One region of the Caulobacter sp. P4_E5 genome, then DNA from elsewhere that is predicted to be linked to it. Evidence: predicted binding sites of a transcription regulator. Region 1 holds the regulator's gene; each other region holds the start of a gene.
What was found. Region 1 encodes LexA, which represses DNA repair genes until DNA is damaged. Its sites were predicted from a motif close to ATGTTCNCNANNTGTTCT; they were not measured.

Region 1 (6,451 bases):
TGGCCGCCGCGGTCACCGCCATGCGTCTGCGCGGCGAGACTGTTGGAGAAATCGCGGCTTGCGCCCGCGCCATGCGCCGCGCGGCCGTGCCGCTGGAGCATCCGTACGACGTCATCGACGTCTGCGGCACCGGCGGCGACGGCCTGCACACCCTGAACATCTCTACCGCCGTCGGTTTCGTGGCCGCTGGCGGGGGGCTGAAGGTCGCCAAGCACGGCAACCGCGCCATCACCTCGAAGTCCGGCACCGCCGACGTGCTCGCGGCCCTGGGCGTCAATATCGACGCCACCCGCGAGCAGCAGCGCCGGGCCCTCGACGACGCCGGCATCTGTTTCCTGTTCGCCCAGGCCCATCACGGGGCGATGAAGCACGTCTCGCCGATCCGCCAGCAGCTGGGCTTCCGCACCATCTTCAACCTGCTGGGTCCGCTGACCAATCCGGCCGGCGCCAAGCGGCAGATAGTCGGGGTCCCGGCGCCGCGCTTCGTCGAGCCGATCGCCAAGGCGCTGGGCGCCCTGGGGGCCGAGCGCGCCTGGTCGGTGCACGGTTCGGGCATGGACGAGCTGACCACGACGGGCGAGACCGAGGTCGCCGAATGGCGCGACGGCGTCGTGCGCCTATTCAAGATCACGCCCGAGGCCGTGGGCCTGCCCCGCGCCTCACTAGCTGACATCACCGGCGGCGACCCCGCTTTCAACGCCGCGGCTCTCACCCGCCTGTTCGACGGTGAGACTGGCCCCTATCGCGACATCGTGCTGCTGAACGCCGCCGCCGCCTTCCTGGTCGCCGACAAGGTCGAGACCCTGGTCGAGGGCATCGAACTGGCCGCCGACGTCATCGACAAAGGCCGCGCCAAGGCCGCCCTCGCCGGCCTCGTGGCCGCCACCAATTCGGAAGTAGCCGCGTGACCGACATTCTGGCCAAGATCGCCGCCTACAAGCTTGAAGAGGTCGTCGACCGTAAGCGTCGGCGCACTCTGGCCGCCCTCGAATCTGCCGCCAGGAACGCCTCGTCGCCGCGCGGCTTCAAGCAGGCCCTGGTCAATGGACACGCCCCCGGCAAGCTCTCGCTGATCGCCGAGATCAAGAAGGCCTCGCCCTCCAAGGGTCTGATCCGCGCCGATTTCGATCCGCCGGCCCTGGCCCGGAACTACGAAGCCGGCGGCGCCGCCTGCCTTTCGGTGCTGACCGACGGCCCGAGCTTCCAAGGCGCCGACGCCTATCTGATCGACGCCCGCGCGGCCGTCAGCCTGCCCTGCATCCGCAAGGACTTCCTGGTCGATCCCTGGCAGGTGGCCGAGAGCCGCGCCCTGGGCGCCGACGCCATCCTGGTCATCCTGGCCATGGTCGACGACGACTTGGCCGCCGAGCTGATGTCCGAGGCCAAGCGCTTGGGCATGGATGCCCTGGTGGAAGTGCACGACGAGGCCGAGATGGCCCGCGCCGGCGACTTGGGCGCTGATCTCGTCGGAATCAACAATCGCGACCTCAAGAGCTTCGTCGTCGACCTGGCGGTGACCGAACGCCTGGCCGCCCTGGCGCCCAAGGACGCGCTGTTGGTCACCGAAAGCGGCGTCTTTACCCACGACGACGTAGTGCGGATGGAGGCGACCGGCGCCAAGGCCATGCTGGTCGGCGAGAGCCTGATGCGCCACGCCGACGTCACGGCCGCCACCAAGGTCCTGCTCGGGTAAGCGCCACGATTTGGCCAAGCTTGCCGGCCTACCCTGAGGCGAGACGGGGAGACGGATACATGGCTACGAAACCGCGCTGGGCCGAAGGCCTGATCGAGACCGCCAAGACGGTCGCCATCGTGGTCGTGGTGTTCCTGGTCCCACGGACGGTCTTCTGCCAGCCGTTCACGATCCCGTCGGAGTCGATGCAGCCGACCCTGCTGGTCGGCGACTACATCCTGGTCTCGAAATATCCCTACGGCTGGAGCCGCCATTCGATCACGCTCAGCCCGCCCGTCGGCCATGGTCGCCTGATGGAGAAGGCGCCCGAGCGCGGCGACATCGTCGTCTTCAAGAAACCGTCCGACGGTCGCACCGATGTGATCAAGCGCGTGATCGGCCTGCCGGGCGACCGCGTCCAGATGATCGATGGCGTCCTGCATATCAACGGCGCGGCCACCACCCAGACCCTGACCGGCATCGACGCCGACGGCGCGCCGGACGCCTATCCGATCCCCGTACGCCACCTGCGCGAGACCCTGCCGAACGGCCGGACCTACGCCACCAATAGCTTCGGCGCCAAGACCACGGCGGCCAACACCGGCGTCTATACCGTGCCGGCCGGCTGCTATTTCGTGATGGGCGACAATCGCGACAACTCGGCCGACAGCCGCTTCAACCCCGGCGGGGCGGCCAAGGGCTATGCCTCGTGCCCGTGGGACGTGGCGCGCGACGCCGACCTGCCGCCGGAACTGGGCATGGGCTTCGTTCCCGCGGAGAACCTGGTCGGGCGGGCCGAGCGAGTGCTGTTCTCGTGGAACGACCACGGCCTGCGCCTGGACCGCACCTTCCGCAAATTGCCCGCTCCAAAGGTTGGCTGAAACCTGGCGCACCGCTAGGGTCCGCCCGCTTCGGATCGAAAGGGAATCGGATGCGGGACGGCTCTTTCCTGACGGCGCTGCGTAACGCCACGCCCGCGCCCCTGCGCCCCGTCCTGGGCCGCCTGCGTCGCGCCTTGAGCGGAACACCCGCCCCGATCGCGCCTCCGCCGGCCGATCCGAATGCCGTCGCCGCGCCGCAGGAACTCTGGCACCTGGTCGGCGCCGCCGACGCCGACTTCGTTCGCGTGGGCCAGGCGTTCAAGCAGCTGTTCATCGAGGCGGGCCTGCAGCCACACCACGCCATCCTCGACGTCGGCTGCGGTATCGGTCGCGCCGCCGCGCCCCTCGTCGACTATCTCGATGAGAACGGGCGCTACAGCGGCTTCGACGTGATGGCCCAAGCCATCGACTGGTGCAAAGCCAACATCGCCGTCGGCGACCCACGCTTCGAATTCGTCCATGCCGCCATGCACAGCGACCGGTACAATCCGGAAGGCTCGCAACCCGCCAGCGCCTATGTCTTTCCCTATCCGGACGCCAGCTTCGACTATGTCTGGCTGGGCTCGGTGTTCACCCACCTGCTGGCCGCCGACCAGGCGCAATTCGCCCGCGAAATCGCCCGGGTGCTGAAGCCCGGCGGGGTCAGCATCGTCTCCTGGTACCTGATCGACGAGGAGGCCCGCGCCAACACCGGCAATGGCCAGATCGCGTTCGACTTCGTCCACGCTCTCGATGGCTGCTGGACCGCGACGCCGGAGCTGCCGGAATCGGTGATTGGCTACGACCTCGGGCCCACCCTCGTCCAGTATGACGCGTTGGGCCTCGACGTGCTGAATCAGGCCCTTGGCGTGTGGCGTCGCCAGCCGCTGCAGGACCAGGACATCATCGTGGCCCGCAAGCGCGCGTGAAAGTTTTCGTTAAGCTTTTGATTCTGGCCGCTATTTACCCTGCGGCACAACCTAGTCTTTGATTTTCCTGGATTTTCCGCGCCGCGACGGCCTCGACTTGACTTTAATGCGGAACGCCTAGAGAACATTCGCGAGGTTTGCGGTTTGTTCCGCGCTCCAGCCGAGGTCGCCATGCTCACCCGCAAGCAGCACGAACTGCTGATGTTCATCCACGAGCGGATCAAGGAGACCGGCGTCTCCCCCTCGTTCGACGAGATGAAGGAGGCCCTGGACCTGGCCTCGAAGTCGGGCATCCACCGGCTGATCACGGCGCTGGAAGAGCGGGGCTTCATTCGCCGCCTCGCCCACCGCGCCCGCGCGCTGGAGGTGGTCAAGCTACCGCAACAGGCCACGACGACTGCCCCGCCCAAGGGCCGCGGCGCCTTCCGCCCGCAAGTGTTCGAAGGCGGCGGCGCTCCGCCTCCGGCTCAAACGGYGACCGCCCCCGCCAACGATACTCGCGAGCTGCCGATCCTCGGCAAGATCGCCGCCGGCACGCCGATCGACGCCATCCAGCACGAGCGCGAGCGCCTGCCAGTGCCCGAGTCGATGCTCGGCGGCGGCGAGCACTATGTTCTCGAGGTGCAAGGGGACTCGATGATCGAGGCCGGCATCCTCGACGGCGACTATGTGATCATCAAGAAGGGCGACACCGCCACCTCGGGCGAGATCGTCGTCGCCTTGGTCGGCGAGGAAGCCACCCTGAAGCGCCTGCGCAAGAAGGGCGGCTCGATCGCTCTGGAAGCGGCCAATCCCAAGTACGAGACTCGCATCTTCGGCCCCGATCAGGTCGAGGTGCAGGGCAAGCTGGTCGGCCTGATCCGCCGCTACCACTAAGGTCTTTCGCTCATTCTGCTGTCATCCCGGCGAAAGCCGGGACCGCCACGGGTGCTTGGCTTTCCGACCTCGGCGTTTCTGGTGGTCCCGGACCGGTCCTTCGGACCGTCCGGGATGACAGTTGGAGCTAAGGTTTCGGCGCCAGGCGCCCCTCCTCCGCTAGGCGCTTGGCGACCGCGTCGAATCCGGCCCAGGCGGCGGCGGCCAGCGAACCGCCCGTGCTGACCCTGCGCACGCCCAGCGCGCCCAGGCTCTCGACCGACATCTGCGGTCCCCAGAACAGCACGTTGACCGGCTTGGGCGCGACGGCTTGGACGATGGCCCGGATCTCGTCGAAATCGGTGACGGCCGGCGCATAGAGACAGTCCGCGCCCGCCGCGGCATAGGCCTTCAGGCGCTCCAGGGTCGGCGCCAGGTCGCGGATCCCTCGCAGATAGCCTTCGGTGCGGCCCACCAGCATTACGTCCTGGCCGGACGCGTCGATCGCCGCGCGGGCGGCCTTGAGGCGCTCCACAGCGATCGACAGGTCGTAGAGGCCCGTCCCCGACCAGTCCTCGATCGAAAGCCCCGCGACGCCGGCCTCGATGGCCAGGGTCACGCTCTCGGCGACGCCTTCGGTCGTTTCGGCGAAGCCGTTCTCGAAATCGGCGTTCACCGGCAGGTCGGTGACAGCGCACAGATAGCGCAGATGCGCGATCACCTCGTCGCGGGTGACCTGGCCATCGTCCTTACCCATCGCCCAGGCCATGCCCGCGCTGGTCGAGGCCAGCGCCTTGAACCCCAGCCTCTCCAATCGCTTGGCGCTGCCGGCGTCCCAAGGGTTGGGCAGGGCGAAACAGCCTTCGGCGTGCAGGGCGCGGAAGGCGGCGCGGCGGGCGGCGAACGGGTTCGACATCACTGAATCCTCCAGGCGCGTTGGTTCGCGCATGTTTCCTGACGATCTCTAGCGTCAGCGCGTGACATGGGGTGTCAGCAGGCGGCTCCAAGGGCGGTCGCCGCGTAGCGGTTGAGCCCAGACGATGCGCCAGCCGTCTGGCCGATGATAGAGCTCCGCCGCGCCGCCGCGTTCGAAATCCTCGGCTGTCAGCAGCACGGTGTCGGCGCATAACGGCGGTGTCCGCTCCGGCGCCGCCGCGCGGACCACCACCACCTCGCTGCGCACGCAAAGGCCCGACAAGGTCTCGGCATCCGGTGTCTTGCGGCTCCAGGCGATCGACAGCCGCACCGGGGCGCCCAGGGCGGGCGCGCAGGTCCGCTTGTCACAGGCGTAGAGACTCCAGGTCGCGGGCGTCAAACCACGCCGTCGGGCCCACAGCTCGGCGCCGAAGCGCTTGGCGTCGGTGCGCAGCAGGACGGCCGCGTCGCCCGAACGGACCGCTGCGGTCGCGCCATCGGCGGCGATCCAGGCGTCCGGCGGCGCGGGCCTGGGCCACAAGGCGACGGCCAGGGCGAGCGGCGCGCCGACCCAGCGCAGCTTTCCCCGCCACAAGCACAGGATCATCAGCCCCAAGAACGCCACGACCAGCACCTGGGGCGGCGCGCTGGCGACGATCCGCTGCGCGCCGTGCGCGGCCGCGAAACCGTTGGCGATGCCGACCATGGCGTCGATGCCCCAGCCGGCCACGGCCAGGAACGGCCCGCCCAAGCCGAACGGCTCCAGCAGGGTTCCGACCGCCAGAAACGGCATGATCACGAACGAGGACAACGGCGCGACCGCCAGATTGGCCGGCAGCCCCCAGACGGCGACGCGGTTGAAGTGCTGCATGGCGAACGGCGCGGTCGCCAGCCCCGCCACCAGGCTGGCCGCGACGCTAGCGGCCAGCCAAGTGATCGCCGCCTGGGGCCAGCGGATCCACCACGGCGTCGCGATCTCGCGCACGGGCTGAGGCCAGGACTCGGCCAAGGCGACCAGGGCGGCGGTGGCGGCGAACGACATCTGGAAGCCTGGCTCGCCAGCCGTTTCCGGCTTCAGCGCCAGGATCAGCAGCGCCGCCACCGCCAGGCCGTGCAGGGTGATGGCCCGGCGGTCGAACAGGATGGCCAGGAAGGCGACGCTGGCGGTGATCGCCGACCGCTCGGCGGGCGGCGGCGCGCCGGAGATCAGGAGATAGCCG
Region 2 (6,451 bases), on a different contig from region 1:
ACGCCGTTGCGCCCGACCAGGCCGATGCGCTCGGCCCCGATCGCGAGGTTCAGATTGTCGAAGAGAAGCCGGCCGTCAGGCGTGGCGGCGGCGACGGAATCCAAGGTGACGAAGGACATGCGACCCCACGGTCAGGGAAACGGGAAGGACGAAGCGGTCTTCCGGCTTGCTGATCATGGGAGCCTCCATTGGATGGGAAGCGGCGGCTTCTACGCCCGCGAACGCGGTTCGGCAAGCTGAGCTGGTCATCGCAAGGATCGGGTGTCGCCGATCCTGTGGCGGCGCGAGGATGGGGCCACAGAGAGGAGCCGCTCATGGCCTATGCCGTCACCAGCCTGCCCGCCGAACCGTTCGTCCCATTGTTTTCGATGGACGACGAAGCGCTCGCCGCCCACGGCGCCCGTCGCGTGGTCGCCGACGCGCCGCTGGGCTTTCCCTGCCGCGTCAGCCTGGACGACGCCCAGCCGGGCGAGACCCTGATCCTGGTCAATTACGAGCACCAGAGCGCCCCGACACCGTTCCGCGCCAGCCACGCCATCTTCGTGCGCGAGGGTGTCGAACCCGTGGCCACGGTCGACGTGATGCCGCCCGCCCTGCGCCGCCGCCTGCTGGCGCTGCGGGCCTTCGACCAGGACGGCATGATGCGCGCCGCCGACATCGTCGAGGGCGCAAGGGCCGACGACCTGATCGCGACCTTGTTCGAGGATCCGGAGATCGCCTATCTGCACGCCCACTACGCCAAGTGGGGCTGCTACGCCGCGCGGATCGATAGGGCTTAGGTTTGGAACTTGGCCATCCGGCTTACTCCGCCTCCCTAGGCCTTGTGCCTAGGGTTCAGCTATCGTCGCGCCGGACGGCGTTCGCCCACACTGGCGGCGCCCTCGGATAACCACCGAGCCTGGCCGCGCCATGGGTCCTCGCCACGAGGGCGAGGAAGGCAGGTTTGGCGGAAAGGGCTTCCCCCTCGAGATCGCTCTCTAGGTCGACGCCATCTCGCGCAGCACCCAGACCAGCGAGCCGATCCCGCCGCAGAACACCATCATGTCGATGATGATCGAGCGCTGCCGCACCTTCAGCGCGTCGAACGCGTCCAGCTTGGCGCCCTGCTTGGCATTGGCGGCCTTCTTGGCCATGGCTCGCTCCTTCTAGAGGTTCGAGCCCCCGCCCGATCTTGGCGGTTAGATCATGCGTGGACTGAAGAACCCGCTTCCAAACAGGGTTTAGCGAGTCTCAACGGCCAAGGTCCCTGGCGATGGCCGGGTTCGTCGCATTTTCGTCGACCGCCGCTGTAACCTTGGCCTTCGACGCTTCGTATTCACCTCCAGTAACTTATTCGGGAGGTTTCCCGTGAAGCCCGTGCTCGCCGCCTTCGCTCTGCTGTCCATCGCCGCGCCGGCCGTCGCCGCCGACCGTCCGGTCGTGGTCGAGCTGTTCCAGAGCCAGGGCTGCTCGTCCTGCCCGCCGGCCAACGCCAACCTCAACGCCATCGCCGGCCGCCCCGACGTGCTGGCGCTCAGCTTCGGCGTCACCTACTGGGACCAGCTGGGCTGGAAGGACACCTTCGCCACCAAGGCCTATACCGACCGCCAGCGGGCCTATGCGCGGGCGCTGGGCGCCCAGCTGGGCACGCCGGAGATGGTGGTCGAGGGCCGCGACAGCCTCGTCGGCATGGACCCCCGCGACGTCGAAGCCGCCCTGCGCCGCGCCCGCCCGGCCAGCGACACCCGCATCGTCGGCGCCGCCGGTCGCGTGCAGATCGCCGCCGGCCGCGCTCCGCGACGGGCCGCCGACGTCTGGCTGGTGCGCTACGATCCCCGTGTCCAGCAGGTGTCGATCCGACGCGGCGAGAACGGCGGCAAGACCCTGCCCCACCGCGACATCGTCCGGCAGCTGACCCGCCTGGGCGGCTGGAGCGGCGCGGCCGTGAGCTTCGCCTCGCCGGCTTCGCCCGATCCCGCCTATCGCACGGCGGTGCTGGTTCAGGCGCCGGACGGCGGCCCGATCCTGGCGGCGGCGCGGCTGGACTAGAAGCAACCCTTCTCGCGCAGGCTGGGCGGCGGACTGCCGGTGGAGGCGAGGTTGCGCTCGCTGAAGCCCGGCGTCCGCCCGCGCCGATAGTCGCGGCACCGCTCTTGGCGGCGGGCGTCCTTGTCGTAGATCGACGGGAGCTTCGGTTCGGGCGTCTCCCATTTGGTCTCATCGATCGGACCGATGAAGTTGGGCGACGGGCGCTTGTCCTTCCTGTCGTTCCAGCTCCCGTAGCACCGCGCCTTCTCGTCGGGCGTCATGTGCTCGCTGCTCAGGCCTATGCAGGCGCGAGAATAGCGGCCCCAGTTCGCGGCCGGGACGCCCTCGCTCAACCGCCAGCGATCGAGGGTCTGGCGGTCAATGCGCCAGGCTGGATCGACCTCGGGCGCCGCCGGCGCCGGTTTGGCGGGTTCTCCGTTTTCGACAACCGACGACGCCGGCGCTTCGCGGCTCGATCTCGGCGAGGTCGACGCGGCGCGCGAGACCGCCGATGGGGATCGCGACACTGCCCGCCGTTGCGGCCGCTCCAGCTCGAGAACAATGACCGGCTGGTCCTCCATCACCGGCGGCGCCTGCTCGACCAGAACCAGGGCGGCCAGGATCAGGCCGTTGATCAGCACGCCGCCCGCCGCGGCGATCGCTCGCCTGGTCCGCCCGCCCCGCCCCATGCGCCCGCCACTTCTAGTTAAGCTCGGCAGGCAGGACGCGTTTCGATAGCGCCGCTTTCGAGGCGCGAACATGGCCAAGCGGCGCCCTGGACGCGGCCGGCCGCCGCCCCCACTGCTGACACTGGCTGTCAGCAGAAACGACGCCCCACGCGCGCGACATTTGTTCGCATCTTGTTCTTGTGTTAATTCGCGGGTTGAGCCCTACATATAGCCGCTGCGCCGCGACCAATCGCGCGGTCCAACGTTCCGGAAAACATGGCTGAACAACTGAACTTCATCCGCGTTCGCGGCGCCCGCGAGCACAATCTGAAGAACGTCAGCGTCGACATCCCGCGCGGCGAGCTGGTCGTGCTGACCGGCCTGTCGGGCTCGGGCAAGTCGTCCCTGGCCTTCGACACGATCTATGCCGAGGGCCAGCGTCGCTACGTGGAAAGCCTTTCGGCCTATGCCCGTCAGTTCCTGGAACTGATGAGCAAGCCCGACGTCGACCTGATCGAGGGCCTGTCGCCGGCCATCTCGATCGAGCAGAAGACCACGTCGCGCAACCCGCGCTCCACGGTCGGCACGGTGACCGAGATCCACGACTACATGCGCCTGCTGTGGGCGCGGGTCGGGGTTCCCTACTCGCCGGCCACCGGCCTGCCGATCGAGAGCCAGACCATCAGCCAGATGGTCGACAAGATCACCGCCCTGCCCGAGGGCACGCGCCTCTATCTGCTGGCTCCCGTCGTTCGCGACCGTAAGGGCGAGTACCGAAAAGAGATCGCCGAGTGGCAGAAGGCCGGCTTCCAGCGGCTGAAGATCGACGGCGAGTACTATCCGATCGAGGACGCCCCGGTCCTCGACAAGAAGTTCAAGCACGACATCGACGTGGTCGTGGACCGCGTGGTGACCAAGCCCGACATGGAACAGCGCCTGGCCGACTCCATCGAGCAGGCCCTGCGCCTGGCCGATGGTCTGGCCGTCGCCGAATTCGCCAATGTCGAGGAAGGCCAGACCGAGCCCAGGCGCATCCTGTTCTCGGAACGGTTCGCCTGCCCGGTCAGCGGCTTCACGATCGCCGAGATCGAGCCGCGGCTGTTCTCGTTCAACAATCCGGCCGGCGCCTGCCCGGTCTGTGACGGCCTGGGCGCCAAGCTGGCCTTCGACGCCGACATGGTGATCCCCGACAAGGACAAGAGCCTGCACAAGGGCGCGGTCGCGCCGTGGTCGCGCGGCCCCTCGCCGCTCTACACCCAGACCCTGCAGGCCCTGGCGCGCCACTACGGCTTCTCGATGGACGAGCCCTGGCACAAGCTGTCGCCGGACGCTCGCGACGTGGTGCTGAACGGCTCCAAGGGCCAGAAGATCAAGTTCGTCTACGACGACAACGCCCGCAAGTACGAGGTCGAGAAGCCCTTCGAGGGCGTGCTGCCGAACCTGGAGCGCCGCTGGCGCGAGACCGACAGCAGCTGGGTGCGCGAGGAGCTGGGCCGCTACCAGTCCGACACGCCGTGCGAGACCTGCCACGGCAAGCGCCTGAAGCCGGAAGCCCTGGCCGTGAAGATCGCCGGCATGGACATCGCCGAGGTCTCGATGCTGGCCATCCGTCCGGCCCGCGATTGGTTCGCCGGCCTGGAAGGCCAGCTGACCGACAAGCAGATGGAGATCGCCCGGCGGATCCTGAAGGAAATCAACGACCGCCTGCGGTTCCTGGTCGACGTCGGTCTCGACTACCTGAACCTGTCGCGTGGCTCGGGCACCCTGTCCGGCGGCGAGAGCCAGCGCATCCGCCTGGCCAGCCAGATCGGCTCTGGCCTCACGGGCGTGCTCTACGTGCTGGACGAGCCGTCGATCGGCCTGCACCAGCGCGACAACACCCGCCTGCTGACCTCGCTGCAGGGTCTGCGCGACCTGGGCAATTCGGTGCTGGTGGTCGAGCACGACGAGGAAGCCATCCTCACCGCCGACTATGTAATCGACATGGGTCCGGCCGCGGGCGTCCACGGCGGCGAGATCGTCGCCCAGGGCAAGCCGGCCGAGATCATGGCCAACCCCAACAGCGTCACGGGCCAGTATCTGACCGGCGTGCGCGAGATCGAGGTGCCCGAACAGCGCCGGCCGATCAGCAAGAAGAAGATGCTGCGCGTCGTCGGCGCCACCGGCAACAACCTGAAGGGCGTCACGGCCGAGATCCCGGTCGGGACCTTCACCTGCATCACCGGCGTGTCGGGCGGCGGCAAGTCGACCTTCACGATCGAGACCCTGTACAAGGCCGCCGCGCGCCGCCTGAACAACGCCAGCGACGCCCCCGCGCCGCACGAGCGGATCGAGGGCCTGGAGCAGTTCGACAAGGTCATCGACATCGACCAGAGCCCGATCGGCCGCACCCCGCGCTCGAACCCGGCCACCTATACCGGGGCGTTCGGCCCGATCCGCGACTGGTTCGCGGGCCTGCCCGAGAGCAAGGCCCGTGGCTATGGCCCGGGTCGCTTCAGCTTCAACGTCAAGGGCGGCCGCTGCGAGGCCTGCCAGGGCGACGGCGTCATCAAGATCGAGATGCACTTCCTGCCGGACGTCTACGTCACCTGCGATATCTGCAAGGGCAAGCGCTACAACCGCGAGACCCTGGACGTGGTGTTCAAGGGCAAGACGATCGCCGACGTCCTGGACATGACCGTCGAGGAGGCCGCCGACTTCTTCAAGGCCGTGCCGCCGATCCGCGACAAGATGGAGACGCTGAAGCGGGTGGGTCTCAGCTACATCAAGGTCGGCCAGCAGGCCACGACCCTGTCGGGCGGCGAGGCCCAGCGGGTGAAGCTGTCCAAGGAGCTGTCGCGCCGCGCCACCGGCCGGACGCTGTACATCCTCGACGAGCCGACCACCGGCCTGCACTTCGAGGACACCAAGAAGCTGCTCGAGGTGCTGCACGAGCTGGCCGACCAGGGCAACACCGTGGTCGTCATCGAGCATAATCTGGACGTGGTGAAGACCGCCGACTGGCTGATCGACTTCGGCCCCGAGGGCGGCGACGGCGGCGGCGAGATCGTCGCCGTGGGCTCGCCCCAGGACGTGGCCGGGGTCGAGGCCAGCTGGACCGGCCGCTACCTCAAGGACGTCCTCGACCGCCACGAGGAGCGCCGCAAGGCCCGAGTGGCCGAGCTGAAGAAGGCCAAGCGAGCCTAGGCGCCCAGCTGGAAACAGAAACGCCCCGGAGAGTGATCTCCGGGGCGTCTTTCTTTGGCGAGGATCGTAGCGCCTACCAGCCGCCCTCGGTCGTCGCCCCGCCGGCGCCGCCCTCCTTGAGCTCGCGGTAGATCGACGGCGCGGGGCCGAACACGATCAGGGTCGTCAGCACCGAGAACACGCCCGAGAACAGGGCCTGGACGATGCCGGCGGGGGTGAAATAGGCCTGCAGGGAACTGGTGTCGGCTCGCATCATCCGCCCAGTGGCGGCGAAGTCGCCCGAAGCGATCAGGCCGGCCGCGTAGACGATCATCCAGATCAGCAGGATGACGATCACGCTCATCACCCCGGCCAGCAGATAGGCGCCGACCAGCGGCCAGAACAGGCCCTTGGTCTCCGGCAGCGAGCGGAACAGCGTGATCTTGCCGCCGTCGAAGGTCACGGCCGAGGCGAACGACAGACGCACGGCCAGATAGATCATCGCGCCGATCGAGCCGAGGCCGCACAGCAGGGCCAGGAAGGCGCCGGTCGGGCCGCCCAGCGCGCCCAAGAAGCCCGACAGGGCCGAGCCGAAGAACAGCACGCCCATC
Region 3 (6,451 bases), on a different contig from region 1:
AACAAGAGAATTCGGCAAATAATTCCAATGACAACGTTGTCCGCCCCGCAGGCTTGGCCAAGTTTCGACCAGGGGCGCGCGAAAGCCGCGACTTGAGCCGCGACCGGACGATCGGGACGACTTGTCTTCGCGGCGCGAAACGCTTCCTCTGACGAACATGGAGCCCGTTTTCGTCCGACTCGGCGCGTCCCGAAACGATGCGGACGCGATCGCCGACCTGCACACCCGCAGCCGCCAGGTCGCCTATCGCGGCCTCTACGGCGACGCCTACCTAGATGACGAATTATTCGACGCCTCGCGCACCGTCTGGCGCGAGCGGTTCGAGCGCTTTGATCCCGCAAGCGACCTGATTCTGGCGGCGATGGACGCCGCCGCGCCGGTTGGTCTTGCCTACGCCTCGTTCCGCCTCAAGCCCGAAGTCGACGCCCTGCTCGACAATCTGCACGTGGCGCCCGAGCGCAAGGGTGGCGGCCTGGGCTCAGCCCTGCTGGCGGGCGTCGCGCTATGGCTGGTCGAGAACCACGACGGCGCGCCGCTGAACCTGGAGGTCTACGCGCCGAACGCGGCGGCTCTGGGATTCTATCAGCGCAAGGGCGGCGTCGAGGTGGGGCGCTACATCGAACGGGTTCCCGGCGGGCGCGAGGTCGAGGTGGTGCGGTATCGGTGGGCGTGGCCGAAGACACTGCTCTAGGCGTGTCGTCCCGGGCGAAGCACAGCGAAGACCCGGGACCGCAACAAGCTCAGTGCTTCCGGCGATCCCGGCTCTGCGCGCTTCCCCSCCGGGGGTCAAGCCCAGGGGTTGGCCGGGACGACAATCCTAAACGAAAGCGGCGGGCGACCGTTTCCGGTGCGCCCGCCGCTCGCCCCCGTGGAGCGCCGCCGTCGGCTCTACGACCGCCAAAGGCTTTCCACTTTCCGTGGTCTCTAGAACGGGATCTCGTCGTCCAGGTCGGCCGAGAAGCTCTCGCGCGGACCGCTAGGCTGGCTGCGTTGAGCCCCGCCGCCGCCGAAGCTGGAACCGCCACCGCCGCCCGAATAGCCGCCGCCGTATTCGTCGCCGCCGCCGGCCGACGCGCCGGCGCTATCGCCGCGGCCGCCCAGCATGGTCAGTTCGCCGCGGAACTTCTGCAGCACGATCTCGGTCGAATACTTCTCGACGCCGGTGTTGTCGGTCCATTTGCGGGTCTGGATCGCGCCCTCGATATAGACCGTCGAGCCCTTGCGCAGATACTRCTCGGCCACCTTCACCAGGTTGTCGTTGAAGATGACCACGCGGTGCCATTCGGTCTTCTCCTTGCGCTCGCCGCTGGTGCGGTCGCGCCAGGATTCGGACGTGGCGATGCGGAGATTGGCGACTCGGTCGCCCGAACCCAGGCTGCGGATCTCGGGATCGGCCCCGAGATTGCCCACCAGAATGACCTTATTGACGCTTCCCGCCATCGCTTGACCTTGCTCTCGCCCGGCGACCCTCGCGCCGGAATCTGGAGCGAGACGTTAACGAAGGCGCCGAGCGGGCGCAAGTTTTGTTCTCAATACGTTCTTGTGGACGACGAAGACGGCTGTGGACGGAGCCTCCGTCCACCCCACTTTCCCGAGCTCTACTGGGCTGGAACCTGGCGAATGGCGCCCGGCACCGCGAGGCGGCCGTCGCCCGTGCGGACCAGTGACATGAAGCGCGCCCCGTCATAGGTCTGGCCCAGATAGATGCCTTCCTTCTCGATGAAGATGAAGGACCCCTGATAGGCGCCGACCATGCTGCGGTTGTTGGACTGCCCCATGCGGACGAAGCGGATGCGCATGCCTTCCAGCGTGGCCGCGCACTCTTCCATCTGCGGCACGTTGCGCGCCACCGGGTTGTAGCGCAGCGAGCCGTCCTTGTTGGTCACCACGTGGAAGCAGACGCCCGTCTCGAACGGCGGCTTGATCTGCTTCTCGCAAGCCGTGAGCGCGAGGCCCGAGGCGACGAGAGCGGCGGCGGCGAGGACGGTCTTCTTCATGGATTACACTTATAAACCTATCCGGCGTTCGGAACAGAGCAGTTGGGCCCCTGATCGAACGCGGTGTGGAAGCTGCGGTTGTCCGACGAAATCTCGACACGACCCGGCACCAGGCGCAGCGTCTCTTCGCCCCAACGGCCATAGGTCGCCCCGCCGGTCCGCTCGCAGCGGCCATTGAACAGCTGCTGGGCGCAGGCGTTCAGCGTGATCTCGCCCGGCAGGCGGCGCCACTCGTTGCCGGCGTAGCGCCAGCAGGCGCCGAGCGGAGCGTTGGCCGAGGCGCTGGCCGGCGTCGACGGCGCGCTCGGATTCGACGGCGTGGTCGCGGCGGGCGCGCTCACGGTGGGGGTCGGCGGCAAAGGCGTCAGGACCGTGCCGGCCTGGTCGGCCGCGGCCAGGGCCCCGGTTTCGTCGACACCCACGTCCAGCGCGCCGGTGGCGACGCCGTTCTTCTTGGCGCACTCGGCCAGGGTGATCTCGCCGACGAAGGTTCCGCCTACGAAGCAGCGCAGCGGCCGCGCGGGGTCGAGCTTGCTGTCGTCGTCGCGACCGGTCTCGACAATCAGCCCGGCGCGCGAAGCGGGCGGGGCCTCATCCGGCTTCTTGTCATGGCCCGTCATCAGCGCCACGGCGATGCCCAGGCCCGCCAGCAGGGCGAGCGCGCCGCCGCCAGCCAGGATGATCCGTCGATCTTTCAGAAAGTCCATGACCCCTGGCTACGACGCGTCGATGACGCTTTCAAGCACAACGGGGTGGAGAAAGCCGTTATCCGCCGCCCGTGAGACGGTTTAGCGCCGCCTGGTAGTTCGAAATCTGGGCCGTCAGATAGGCCGGCACCGTGCCGCCGGTCTTGCCGGCGGTCGAGCTGTCGCTCTTGATCCCCATCGCCGTGTCGGCGATCTCGCGATAGCCGGTGCGAACCGCGGACATGGCGCGCTGGATGACCATGCTGGCGTTCTTGCGCCCCGCGTCGGTGGTCAGGTCCAGTTCAGGCGGCAGGCTCAGGCCATAGACCGGGCCGCTGCCATCGGCCGAAACAGTTTTGCCGTCGTCGGTCTTGGTGGCGCGCACCACGCCGCCGGCCAGGCCCAGCGAGGTCAAGACGTCGGAGCCGCCCTTGCCCGCCACGATCTCGATCGTCGAGGTGTTCGAGGCCGGGCTGATCTTCAGCACCCGGCTGTTGCCGTTGCTGGCGACTTCGACCTTGGCGCGGGAGCCCGAGGCCCGCTTGATCTTGTCGGCCAGGGTCTCGAGGGTGTCATTGGCGTCGATCTTGATCGTGGTCAGCGTCCCGCGCTCGCGCGTGCGGATCTGGAAGGTGTCGCCAGCCCGCGCCGCGGTGGCCGAGACGATACGATCGGACTGGGTGAAATCCATCTTGCCGCTGGGCAGGCCAAAGGCGTCCAGGCTGGACGCGCCGGACGAGGAGACCGCCACCGACGTCGGGGTGGCGACGCCGTCCTTGCCGGTCAGGCGTTGACTCCAGTCGACATTGCCGGTGCCCACATTGACCTGGGCGACATAGCCGTCCTTGGTCCCGACCGTCGTCTGGCCGTCCAGGTTCGCGCCGGCCGAGCCGACCAGCCAAGCCGTGCCGTTCGAGACGTCGAAACCGGTGACCGTGTCGTCGCCGGTGCCGCCGTAATAGGTCAGGGTGTCGGCATTGTTGTCGCTGATGTCTAGCGACATGCGGCCGACGAAGGCGTCCATGCCGCCCGATGGCGCGGTCGTCGCGCCATTGATCGACATCAGGTTGTTGGCCGTATAGCCGCCGACATAGAGCTGACCGCCGTCGATCTTCAGGCCGATCATCTCGCCGCCCTTCAGCGAGCCGAGGTCGCGCGTCGCGCCGGCGGTGACGGTAGCGGTCTTGGTGTAGGTGACCGGCACGCTCTGATAAGCGCCGTACTGATCCAGCTTGTTGACGTTCTCGGTCACCACCGACGGCGTGACGTCGAAGCTGCGCAGCATCGCTTCGCCATTCTCCTTGGAGCCGACGATGACCTGCGAACCGTTGACGACGATGCCGGAGACGGAATCGTTCTCGGCGGTGCCGAACTTCTGGGTGAACAGCGCCTTGGGCTGACCGTTGACGTCCGTGGCGAAGGCCGAGAGATAGGCGTCCCAGCCGCCAGACGGGTCCGCGCCTGTCGCGCCCGGCAGGTCCGACTTGCTGCGCCCGCCGACATAGAGGACGCCGTCCGAGCCGAAGGCCAGGGCGGTGGCCTCGTCCTCTTGCAAGCCGCCGCGGCGGACCGTCCACTGCTCGTCGCCCTTGGCGTCGTAGCGGGTCACGAAGCTGTCGCTGACCGTCGAACTGTCGCCATTGTTGATCGGGCCGTTGACCGCGCCCGCCAAGCGGCCGCTGACCGAACCGGCCACGGCCACGCTGCCGTCGTCGGCGACGGCCAGGGACAGGCCGTTGGCCTGGTCTGTCGCGCCCAGGGTGCGGGCGTACAGCAAGTGGCCGGCGCTATCGTACTTCAGCAGCGCGACATCGCTTTCGCCCTTGATGGCCTGGCCGTTGATATCGGTCTTGCCCTCCACCGCCGTATCGACGTCGGCCAGCATGTAGATCGAGCCGTCCGCGCCGGTCACCGACTTGCGGACGCTGGAGATCGTGCCCTGCAGGGTCTCGCTGAAGACCTTGCCGCCCGGCGCGCCCGCCCCGGGTCCGGCGCCCGTCCCGGCGGCGCTGTACTTGGAGAGGGTGGTCTCGAAGACGCCGTCGTCGGTCGTCGTATCTTTGTCGGGATCCGGGTCGCCGGCCTTGGTGGTCACGTAGACGGCCGGCGCCGTGGTGGGCGCGCTGAAGGTCAGCTGCTCTACGGAGTCGCCGTTGACCTTGAGCGCGAAGTCGTCGCCGGTGGCCGGCAGCTTCACGGGCTTGCCATTGACCTGGACAGTGCGCTCCTCACCCGTCGTGCGCTGCACCGAGAAGCTGGTGTTGAACCCCGCCGTCTTCAGCTTGCCGTTCATGTAGCTGACGACGTTGGACATGGTCCGGGGCGTCGAGCCCATCTCGGACAGGTCCATGGTCACGTTGCTGGTGGCGCCGAAGCTCTTGATGGCGACGTCGAACGAGACCGCGCCCTGAAACTGGGGGACCTCATCATCGACCTGGCCGCTATAGAGCTTGTCGGTCGTGTAGCTGTAGGTGGCCTTGGGCACGCCCACGGTGCTCTTGTCGCTGGTCATGACAGTGCCGGTCGTCAGGCGCATCTGGTCCAGCGACAGGTTCTGGACGTAGTTGCTGATCTCGCCGAGGCCCTTGGCCATGGCGGTCTGCAGGTGCGAGATCTCGCCGTCGGTGACGTTCTTCTCGCCGGCCCGCGCGGCCAGGGCCGACAAGGTGTTCAGCGCCTGGTAGGTCGCGAACAGCTTCTTATAGTCGGGGCTGACGCCCTTGAGGGCGGAGGCGCTGGCGCCCTCATCGACGAACTTGCGGCCGCTCAGGGCGGAGCGGACCAGTTCGCTGGGCTCCGGCGCGGAACCGCTCAGCCACGGCGCGGTCGGCACCACGGCCTTCGATCTCGACGAGCTCGTGGGGGCGGTTCCAGACGCGCCAGCGCCCGTCACGCCCGCGCGGGCCTGATAGTAGCTGAGCAGAATGCTGGAATCGAAACTGATCACGGCTTGTCCTGAGCGGGACGCGAAATCCCCCGCTCGTACCTTTGCCCGAGGATCGCTGACGACTCGTTAACGTTTGGATTTAGGCCGCGATAAGGTTGGCGTCCGACAGGGCCTTGCGCGCCGCGGTGCGCAACGATTGCCACTCCGAGGCTAAGATCCCCAGCAGCACCACGTCACGTGGGCGACCGTCCTTCAGCACATGGCCGCGCAGATAGCCTTCGCGGCGGAAGCCGGCGGAAGATTGAGCTTTCAGCGCCGCGTCGTTGTCAGCCATCACCTCGGCGAACACCTTGTGCAGGCCCAGCTCGCCGAACGCGCGATCGAGGCCCAGCACCTGGGCGGCGCGACCGACACCCCTGCCCCGCGCCTCGGCCGAGCCCAGGAACCAGTTCCAGCTGGCGCGGCGGTGATGGCTGTTGAGCCCGGTCAGGGTCAGCAGACCCATGGGGACCTCGCTGCGGGTGATCATCCAGCCGCGCATATCGGGATCGGTTCGCAACGCCTGGAACCAGGCGGCGTGAGCCTCGCGGCTAGGCAGGTCGGCGTCCGACATCCACCGGTCGACCTCGGGCTCGGAACGCCACCGAAAAAGGACCGCCTCGTCTTCGTCCCGCAAGTCGCGCAGCTCGATCATGCTCGCCGCCGAATCCCCTGTAAGCCCGACAGGAGCTTAGCCCGGCAGGGCGTCGGGACCTAGACCTACTCAGGGTTCGAGACTTACGAGCCCTTGAACAGCGACAGGATGATCTGCGGAGCGCTGTTGGCGATCGACAAGGCCTGGGCGCCTAGCTGCTGCTTGACCTGCAGGGCCTGCAGGCGCG

Region 2: a site for LexA is predicted at 2,857-2,874, ahead of uvrA (excinuclease ABC subunit UvrA). Genes of this name have one in related genera too.
Region 3: a site for LexA is predicted at 1,524-1,541, ahead of ssb (single-stranded DNA-binding protein). Genes of this name have one in related genera too.

What each region holds. Positions count from the first base shown of each region.
Region 1 covers NZ_JBFUJD010000112.1:4,628-11,078, forward strand. The annotation lists gene trpD (anthranilate phosphoribosyltransferase) at 1-908, shown strand, start outside; gene trpC (indole-3-glycerol phosphate synthase TrpC) at 905-1,693, shown strand; gene lepB (signal peptidase I) at 1,753-2,553, shown strand; gene AC1DSO_RS23010 (class I SAM-dependent methyltransferase) at 2,604-3,461, shown strand; gene lexA (transcriptional repressor LexA) at 3,633-4,337, shown strand; gene AC1DSO_RS23020 (isocitrate lyase/PEP mutase family protein) at 4,465-5,232, opposite strand; gene AC1DSO_RS23025 (ComEC/Rec2 family competence protein) at 5,287-6,451, opposite strand, start outside.
Region 2 covers NZ_JBFUJD010000039.1:11,721-18,171, forward strand. The annotation lists gene AC1DSO_RS13455 (ABC-F family ATP-binding cassette domain-containing protein) at 1-119, opposite strand, end outside; gene AC1DSO_RS13460 (hypothetical protein) at 76-189, opposite strand; gene AC1DSO_RS13465 (DUF1203 domain-containing protein) at 315-779, shown strand; gene AC1DSO_RS13470 (hypothetical protein) at 978-1,133, opposite strand; gene AC1DSO_RS13475 (DUF1223 domain-containing protein) at 1,348-2,028, shown strand; gene AC1DSO_RS13480 (hypothetical protein) at 2,025-2,774, opposite strand; gene uvrA (excinuclease ABC subunit UvrA) at 2,952-5,861, shown strand; gene AC1DSO_RS13490 (hypothetical protein) at 5,935-6,451, opposite strand, start outside.
Region 3 covers NZ_JBFUJD010000005.1:40,550-47,000, forward strand. The annotation lists gene AC1DSO_RS02625 (GNAT family N-acetyltransferase) at 158-691, shown strand; gene ssb (single-stranded DNA-binding protein) at 925-1,440, opposite strand; gene AC1DSO_RS02635 (hypothetical protein) at 1,599-1,997, opposite strand; gene AC1DSO_RS02640 (hypothetical protein) at 2,015-2,704, opposite strand; gene AC1DSO_RS02645 (hypothetical protein) at 2,763-5,630, opposite strand; gene pseH (UDP-4-amino-4,6-dideoxy-N-acetyl-beta-L-altrosamine N-acetyltransferase) at 5,710-6,264, opposite strand; gene AC1DSO_RS02655 (flagellin N-terminal helical domain-containing protein) at 6,348-6,451, opposite strand, start outside.